2 regions of the Bradyrhizobium ferriligni genome follow, and region 1 is predicted to be linked to the other one. Evidence: predicted binding sites of a transcription regulator. Region 1 holds the regulator's gene; the other holds the start of a gene.
What was found. The regulator PhoB, encoded in region 1, activates phosphate uptake and scavenging genes when phosphate is short. The targets are predictions, from matches to a motif close to TGTCATNNANCTGTCAT.
Positions count from the first base shown of each region.

Region 2: the regulator PhoB is predicted to act here: its motif matches at 3,005-3,021, upstream of phnC (phosphonate ABC transporter ATP-binding protein).

Region 1 covers NZ_JBXEJO010000018.1:54,683-59,201, reverse strand. Annotated here, with positions in the region: gene pstB (phosphate ABC transporter ATP-binding protein PstB) at 1-776, shown strand, start outside; gene phoU (phosphate signaling complex protein PhoU) at 883-1,599, shown strand; gene phoB (phosphate regulon transcriptional regulator PhoB) at 1,746-2,456, shown strand; gene AC1VNY_RS13065 (GcrA family cell cycle regulator) at 2,715-3,227, opposite strand; gene AC1VNY_RS13060 (acetylornithine transaminase) at 3,716-4,519, shown strand, end outside.
Region 2 covers NZ_JBXEJO010000086.1:25,177-29,695, forward strand. Annotated here, with positions in the region: gene phnE (phosphonate ABC transporter, permease protein PhnE) at 1-86, opposite strand, end outside; gene phnE (phosphonate ABC transporter, permease protein PhnE) at 83-967, opposite strand; gene phnD (phosphonate ABC transporter substrate-binding protein) at 1,051-1,983, opposite strand; gene phnC (phosphonate ABC transporter ATP-binding protein) at 2,063-2,878, opposite strand; gene AC1VNY_RS36375 (transferase hexapeptide repeat family protein) at 3,089-3,754, shown strand; gene AC1VNY_RS36380 (alpha-D-ribose 1-methylphosphonate 5-triphosphate diphosphatase) at 3,751-4,519, shown strand, end outside.

The sequences.
Region 1 (4,519 bases):
CCCAGGTTCCGCTGCCGGAAGCGCCGCCGAAAGTCACGGTGCGCAACCTCAACTTCTATTACGGCGAGCACCACGCGCTGAAGAACATCAACCTGACGCTCGGCACCAACCGCGTCACGGCGTTCATCGGCCCGTCCGGCTGCGGCAAGTCGACCCTGCTGCGCATCTTCAACCGGATGTACGACCTCTATCCGGGCCAGCGCGCGGTCGGCCAGCTGATGCTGGACCAGACCAACATTCTCGACCCCAAGCTCGACCTCAACTTGCTGCGCGCGCGGGTCGGCATGGTGTTCCAGAAGCCGACGCCGTTCCCGATGACGATCTACGAGAACATCGCCTTCGGCATCCGCCTCTACGAGAAGATCTCGAAGTCCGAGATGGACGACCGGGTCGAGAAGGCGCTGCGCGGCGGCGCGCTGTGGAACGAGGTCAAGGACAAGCTGAACGCCTCCGGCCTGTCGCTCTCCGGCGGCCAGCAGCAGCGCCTGTGCATCGCGCGCACCGTGGCGGTGCGCCCCGAGGTGATCCTGTTCGACGAGCCGTGCTCGGCGCTCGACCCGATCTCGACCGCCAAGGTCGAGGAGCTGATCCAGGAGCTCTCCGAGGACTACACGATCGCGATCGTCACCCACAACATGCAGCAGGCGGCGCGCGTCTCCGACAAGACCGCCTTCATGTATCTCGGCGAGCTGATCGAGTTCGACGACACCAACAAGATCTTCACCTCACCGAGCGATCGGCGCACCCAGGACTACATCACCGGCCGGTTCGGTTGACCGGCGCATGATCCGGAAAAGTGGAAACCGGTTTTCCGATCAGGTCATGCTAAAATTCAGGACACGAAACCATGATCCCCGGGAACATGGTTGAGGGAGACAAGCGATGGCTTCTGAACATACCGCCAAGGCATTCGACAGCGACCTGCAGGAGTTGACCCGCCTGGTCGCCGAGATGGGCGGCCTGGTCGAACGGATGATTACCGAGTCGGTCGACGCGCTGATCCGTCGCGACGTCGCGCTCGGCAAGCGCGTGGTCGCCGCCGACATCGAGATCGACAATCTGCAGCGCAACATCGAAGAGCGCGCGGTGCTGACGATCGCGCGCCGCCAGCCGATGGCGATCGACCTGCGTGAGATCGTCAGCGCGATGCGCGTCGCCACCGACCTCGAGCGGATCGGCGACCTCGCCAAGAACATGGGCAAGCGCGTCGCGGCGCTGGAGAGCGATTTCCAGCCGCTGAAGCTGATCCGCGGCCTCGAGCACATGACCGACCTCGTGCTGTCGCAGGTCAAGTCGGTGCTCGACGCCTATGCCGCGCACGACCTGCCGGCGGCGATGAACGTCTGGAAGGGCGACGAGGAGGTCGATGCGATCTGCACCTCGCTGTTCCGCGAACTGCTCACCTACATGATGGAAGATCCGCGCAACATCTCGTTCTGCATCCATCTGATGTTCTGCGCCAAGAACATCGAGCGGATCGGCGATCACGCCACCAATATCGCAGAGACCGTGTTCTACATGATCGAGGGCCAGCAGATCACCGACAAGCGCCCGAAGGGGGACATGACCACTTTTGCCACCACGGTGCCGGGCAACTGAGGCATGATCGGCAAGCGCGGAACCGGCAAGAGTGAAACTGGACGATCCTCGCGACAAATCGTTTCCGCGGGAACTATGCTCAAGGAAGTTAAGCGTTTCGGTTTGCGTCTGGGCAACGGATCACCACAGAGAAAGAACTTAAACCGATGAGCGCACGCATTCTGGTAGTCGAAGACGAGGAAGCGCTGACGACGCTGTTGCGCTACAACCTCGATGCGGAAGGCTACGATGTCGAGACGGTGGGGCGCGGCGACGATGCCGACACGAGGCTGAAGGAGCGCGTTCCCGACCTCGTGGTGCTCGACTGGATGCTGCCGGGCCTGTCCGGCATCGAGCTGTGCCGCCGCCTGCGGGCGCGGCCCGAGACCAAGCAGCTTCCGATCATCATGCTGACCGCGCGCGGCGAGGAAAGCGAGCGCGTGCGCGGGCTTGCCACCGGCGCTGACGATTACATCGTCAAGCCGTTCTCGGTGCCGGAACTGCTGGCGCGGGTGAAGGGCCTCTTGCGCCGCGCGAGCCCCGAGCGGCTTGCGACCGTGCTGACCTATGGCGACATCGAGCTCGACCGCGAGAAGCGCCGCGTGGCGCGCTCCGGCCGTCCGATCGATCTCGGGCCGACCGAGTATCGCCTGCTCGAATTCTTCCTCGAGCATCCCGGCCGCGTGTTCAGCCGCGAGCAGCTGCTCGACAGCGTCTGGGGCCGCGACATCTACATCGATGAACGCACCGTCGACGTGCACATCGGCCGCCTGCGCAAGCTGCTCAATCCCGGCCGCGAGCAGGATCCGATCCGCACCGTGCGCGGCGCCGGCTACGCGCTCGACGACCGCTTTGCCAAGGCCGAGCCGCAGCCGTAACGGCCGTTGCGGGATTCATAGCCCGCAGCACGGTGTCGTCCCGGCCTAGTGCGCAATTGCGCACGGGAGCCGGGACCCATACGCCGCGGCCGGTGTAATCGGCACGTGGCCGGACGGCTTTCTAACAACACGCATTCGTGGTTATGGGTCCCGGCCTGCGCCGGGACGACGGCGGTGATGTAACGGGCTGCGCGCCACAAAAAAATCCCCGCTTTCGCGGGGATTTGTTTTTCAGGTCTTCCGTGGTTTCCCGAGTGCTCACTTGATCTGCGGTTTCGCCGACGGCCGGCGGCGATCGGCGGCGGGCTGGTAGGCAACGCGCGAGTGATGCGCGCAATAGGGCAGGCCGGCGAGCGCCTTGCCGCCGCAGAAGAAGAATTCCGGGCTCGAGGGATCGCCGACCGGCCAGTGACAGGTGGCCTCGTTGAGCTCGAGCAGCGACAGCCGCTGGCTCATCGGCACCACATTGTCGAAGGAGATCGGATCCGGCTCCATCTCGACCTCGAAGGCGTGCGCCAGTGCGGTGTTGCCGCGCGAGACCGGGCGCGCCACCCGCATCATGTGCTGGGCGGGGCGGGCCTTGCGCTGCCGCGGCGCGGCCGTGGAGGGTGCCTTGGCGCGGCCGGAGAGGCCGAGCCGATGCACTTTGCCGATCACGGCGTTTCGCGTCACATTGCCAAGTTCCGCCGCGATCTGGCTGGCCGACAGGCCGGACTCCCAGAGCTTCTTCAGCTGCTCGACGCGATCGTCGGACCAGGTCAATACAGTCATCGCATTCTTCCCTTCGCGTAGCGCCGGCCAATCATTGGAGCGGCGCTGCGAGCCAATCTGGACAAATATCCCTGCGGCCAGAATCCCTTAGCCCTCGCCGGGCGCGGTCTTGCGCCCGAACGTTTACGCGCGATACGAAGGCTACTTAGAGGGTCCAGTACTGCCGCACGAGATGTCGTACCCGACAGGCCAAACGCTACAATATGGCGTGACTCTGGCGCAAGAGTCCGCGGCCGTGCGTCCACATGTTCCCACACAGTTAAGCATTGCGATGAGGCTTTTCCACCGCACCGGAATGCTCCGGATTGCGCTCGTTTCGCATTGCAGGAAGGCCACTTCGTGACGATTGACACTTACCGACCGCAGCATAGAATGCCCGCCACGTGCCGCCCGCAAAGGCGGCCGTTTTGTTTTCCGAAGCTGGCCGTTGCTGCGCTGGCGTCAAGGCGCAGCGGCAATTGTCGGCTTAAAAACCGTCAGTGAACGCCATGACCAACGCTGCCACGTCGCATCTGCTTCCCGTCTTCGCCAGGGTCGATCTCGGCTTCGAGCGCGGTGAGGGCGCCTGGCTGATCGCAACCAACGGCGACCGCTATCTCGATTTCACCTCGGGCGTCGCGGTCAACGCGCTCGGACACGCGCATCCGCATCTGGTCAAGGCGCTGCAGGAACAGGCGACCAAGCTCTGGCACATGTCGAACCTGTTCAAGAGCCCGGACGGCGAGGTGCTTGCCGCGCGGCTGTGCGAGCAGAGCTTTGCCGACTTCGTGTTCTTCTGCAATTCCGGTGCCGAAGCGATGGAGGGCGTGATCAAGCTGGTCCGCCACTATCACTTCTCCAAGGGCCATGGCGAGCGCTACCGCATCATCACCTTCGAGGGCGCCTTCCACGGCCGCACACTGGGCACGCTGGCGGCGACCGGCTCGGCGAAATATCTCGAGGGCTTCGGCCCGCCGATGGACGGCTTCGACCAGGTGCCGCATGGCGACATCGAGGCGGTGAAGAAGGCGATCGGCCCGCACACCGCCGGCATCCTGATCGAGCCGGTGCAGGGCGAGGGCGGCGTGCGCTCGGCGCCGCAGGCGTTCTTCAAGGCGCTGCGCGCGCTCTGCGACGAGCACGGCCTGCTGCTCGCCTTCGACGAGGTGCAGACCGGCATGGGCCGCACCGGCGAACTGTTCGCCTACAAGCGTACCGGCGTCACGCCGGACGTGATGTCGCTGGCCAAGGCGCTCGGCGGCGGTTTCCCGATCGGCGCGGTGCTGGCGACCGCGCAGGCTGCGGCCGGCATG
Region 2 (4,519 bases), on a different contig from region 1:
GCCAGCCGTGCCGATGCGGGACGTTCGAAGACGCCGGGGTACTTCGCGCGCAGTTCCGTGGTGTCCGGCCTCGGCATCTGGCTCATCGACGGGTCTCCTTGCCGAACAGCCGGCCGCGCAGCCAGCCGGTCGAGATGTCGATGATGAAGACGGTGACGATGATGGTGATGAGGATGGCGCTGACGTCGGAATAGTAGAACTTGCGGATCGCGACCACCAGCTCCTGGCCGATGCCGCCAGCGCCGACGAAGCCCATCACCGACGCCTCGCGGACGTTGATCTCGAAGCGCAGCAGCGCATAGCTGGCATAGCCGGCCGAGACCTGCGGCAGCACGGCAAAGCGCATGCAGGACAGCCAGCTCGCGCCGGTGGAGCGGATGCCCTCGACCGGCTTCATGTCGGCGTTCTCGACGATCTCGGCGAACAACTTGCCCAGCGCCCCGGTGGTGTGGATCGCGATCGCCAGTACGCCGGCCATCGGCCCGAGGCCGAACGCGATCACGAAGATCAGCGCGAACACGATGCCGGGAACGGTGCGCGCGAGTTCCAGCAGGCGGCGGATCGTGAAACGTACCCACGGGCCCGGCGACGTATTCTGGGCCGCGAAGAAATTGAGCGCGAAGGCGAGCACGGCACCCGTCAGCGTGCCGACATAGCTGATCAGGATCGTCTCGCCGAGCATCTTCAGCCATTTATGCCAACCCCAGAACCATTCGGCGGGATCGGTCCAGACCCGCGCGCCGGAATCCAGCGTCAGGATGCGATCGAAATAGCTGACGAAATTGCCGAAATAGGTGAACAGCGTGCGCAGGTTCACTTCCGCGCCGAACGCCGCGATCACCAGCACCGCACAGAAGGCCGCCGTTGCCAGCGCGGCTTTCAACCGCTTGCGTGCGACGGACTTGCGGTAGGCGTCCTCCAGCGTCGCCAGTTGCTGCGCTGGAAGAATGGATACGGCGGTCGCCATCGACGCGTGCCAGTCCGGTTCGGAGTTGAGTGGAGAGAAAGGGCCGGGCGATACGCCCGGCCCTCGTGACGTCAGGCGTGCGATCAGCTCGCCTTCTTGCGCAAACCGTCGACGAACTTGATCAGCTCGATGGTGCCGTCCCAATCCTTGGTGGTGGCGGGATGGAAGCCCTTCTTCTGACCGTCGGATAGACGGTCGAAGGCGGCCTTGTCCTTGGTCGGGGCGTCGAAGAAGGCCTTTGCGATCGCGGCCTTCAGATCCTCCGGAAGATCGGTGTTGTACGCATAAGGGCCGTTGATGATCAGCGCCGACTTGTGGATGATGCGGAAATCATCCTTCTTCATCGCCGAGCCGTCGGCATTCTTCAGCATGCCCTTGGTCAGCATCTGGGCGAGCGTGGAATCGTCCTCGTTGGTCCACTGGTTGGCGGCCACATCAACGGTTCCCTGCGACAGCGCCAAGACGGCGTTCTCGTGGCTGCCGGTGAACACGACCTTGCCGAAATAGCCCTCGGCGTTCCCGATGCCCATCTTGTTGAGTTCGAAGCGCGGCACGTTGTTGCCGGACGTCGAGTTCGGATCGACCAAGCCGAGATTCTTGCCTTTCAGGTCCTCGACGGTCTTGTACGGGCTCGACGCCTTGACGAAGAACACCGAGTAATAGCCGGTCGAACCGTCGGCGTTCATATCGTTGGCGAACGCGTCGGTCTTGACGCCGGTCAAGCGCGCGCGAGAGAACGAGGCCGAGCCGTAGCTGGCGATCTGGATGTTGCCGGCGCGCTGGCCCTCGATGACGGCCGCGTAGTCGTTGGCAATGCGCAGCGTGACCTTCACGCCGAGTTCCTTCGACAGATACGCGACGAACGGCGTCCAACGCTCGGTGACGCCGGAGGCGTTCTCGGCCGGCACCACCGCGAAGGTGAGCTCCGGATATTTTGCCTTCCAGTCCTGCGCGGAGGCCGGACCGGCAAATGCCAGCGCGGCAGCGCCGGCCAGAATGATGCGACGAGTGAACATGACTACCCCTCTTTTGTCGTAGTTGCACCTGTTGGCCGAGCAAAATGCTCGGCCTCCCAGATTGAAAAGTGCGCGACGCTCAGGCCGCGGCTGCGGTGCCGAGTGCCGGCGCAGTTGCACCGTCGGGCGCGGGCAGCGGTGCCGCGCCGATGACGTCATTGGCCTCGAGGTCATAGAGCTCGCGGGCGATATGGTCGGTGAGCGCCGCGGGGGCGCCATCGAACACCACGCGACCCGCGGCCATGCCGACCAAGCGGTCGCAATAGGTCCGCGCCAGGTCGAGCGAGTGCAGATTGCAAAGCACAGTGATGCCGAAATGCTTGTTGATGCGCAGCAGCGCGTCCATCACGATCTTGGTGTTGCGCGGATCGAGCGAGGCGATCGGCTCGTCGGCGAGAATGATGTCGGGCTCCTGCACCAGCGCGCGGGCGATCGCGACGCGCTGCTGCTGGCCGCCGGAGAGCTGGTCGGCGCGCTGTGCCGCGAGCTGGGCGATGTCGAATTGCTCGAGCGCCGACAGCGCCAGCGCCCTGTCCTGCTCCGGCCAGACCTGCACCAGCGAGCGCCATGACGGAATCTGGGCCAGCCGACCCATCAGCACGTTGGTCAGCACATCAAGGCGGCCGACCAGATTGAACTGCTGGAAGATCATCGCCGAGCGCGCGCGCCACCGCCGCAGTTCCTTGCCGCGCAACGCGGTAACGTCGGTGCCTTCGAACAGGATACGGCCGGAGGTCGGATCGGCGAGACGATTGATCATCCGCAACAGCGTCGACTTGCCGGCACCGGAGCGGCCGATCACGCCGACAAAGCTGCCCGGCGCGATCGAAAAGGACGCGTTGTCGACTGCGGCTTTCGTGCCGAACCGGCACGTCAAACCTTCCACCACCAGCATGTAATGCTCCAACCGCGCCTCGTTGGGCCATCGCTATCCCCGGCGTTTTACAGTTATGTGACGACAGCGCTGCGGTGCGGCGATCGTCCACACCCCTCCCTTGTCGCTCGCTTGCCGTCATCCCGACGTCATGATGTTGTCATCAAGCGTCCCGATGACGAGCACGCATCCCCGGAAGCCCAAGATTCTTGAAGATTTGCGGAGGCCCTGATGGCCGGAAAGACACTCTCGGTTGTGCCGACCGTCGACCCGACTGCGTCGGTCCGTGAGAGCAAGCTCGGCAAATACACCGAGGTCGGCGCGCGCACGATCCTGCTTGAAGTCAGCATGGACGACTATTCCTACGTCGTGAACGACAGCCAGATCACCTACACCTCGATCGGCAAGTTCTGCTCGATCGCGGCGATGACCCGCATCAACCCCGGCAACCACCCGATGCATCGCGCTACCCAGGCGCATTTCACCTATCGCGCCAGCGCGTATTTTCCCGGAGAGAGCGACGACACCGACTTCTTCAACTGGCGACGTGCGCATCACGTGCATATCGGCCATGACGTCTGGATCGGGCATGGTGCGATCCTGTTACCAGGACGGAACATCGGAACCGGCGCCGTCATTGCCGCCGGCGCGATCGTGACCAAGGACGTTCCCGCCTACACCATCGTTGCCGGTAATCCGGCGCGGCCGGTGAAGCGGCGCTTCTCCGAGACGATCGCCGACCGCCTCGCCGCGCTCGCATGGTGGGACTGGGATCACGAAACACTTCGGCGTGTCCTGCCCGACTTTCGCAAACTCGCGGTCGAGGAATTCCTCGACAAGCATGAGGCCGAGGCCGTATCCCCATCACAGAACAAACAACGGAGCGCCGCATCGTGACGGACATTTTCATCGAGGGCGGGCGCACGCTGGTTGACGGCGCCTTGGTCGAGACCTCGCTGCGGACCGCGGGCCGCGACATCGGTGCGCTCGACGCCGAGCAGGGTCGCGCCGCGCTTCACATCGATGCCACCGGCCTCCTGGTGCTGCCCGGCATCATCGACCTGCACGGCGATGCATTCGAGCGGCAGATGATGCCACGCCCAAGCGTCGACTTCCCGACCGACGTGGCGCTTGTTGACAGCGACCGGCAGGCGATCGCCAACGGCATCACCACCGTATTCCATGGCACGACCTGGTCGTGGGAGCCCGGCCTGCGCAGCGCGGAGAATGCGCGCAAGCTGCTCGATGCGATCGAGGCGCTGCGGCCGCAGCTCGCCGCCGACACCCGCTTCCATCTGCGCCACGAGACCCACAATCTCGAGGCCGAGGCCGAAATCATTCAATGGCTCAGCGAAGGCCGCATCGACCTGTTCGCCTTCAACGACCACAGCAACGTCAAGCCGAAGAAACGCAACCAGCTGGCCGAACGCACCGGGCTCTCCCTCGAGGCCGTCAACGACATGCTCGACCGGGTTGTGGCGCGCCGTCCCGAAGTGCCCGCCTCGATCGCGCGACTGGCCGCGGCTGCGCGCGCGGCTGATATCCGTATGCTCTCACACGACGACAACAGCCCGGCGATGCGCCAGGAGTTTCGCGCGCTGGGCGCTGTGATCGCCGAATTCCCCGTCAATGAGGAGACCGCGCGCGATGCCGCTGGCGCGG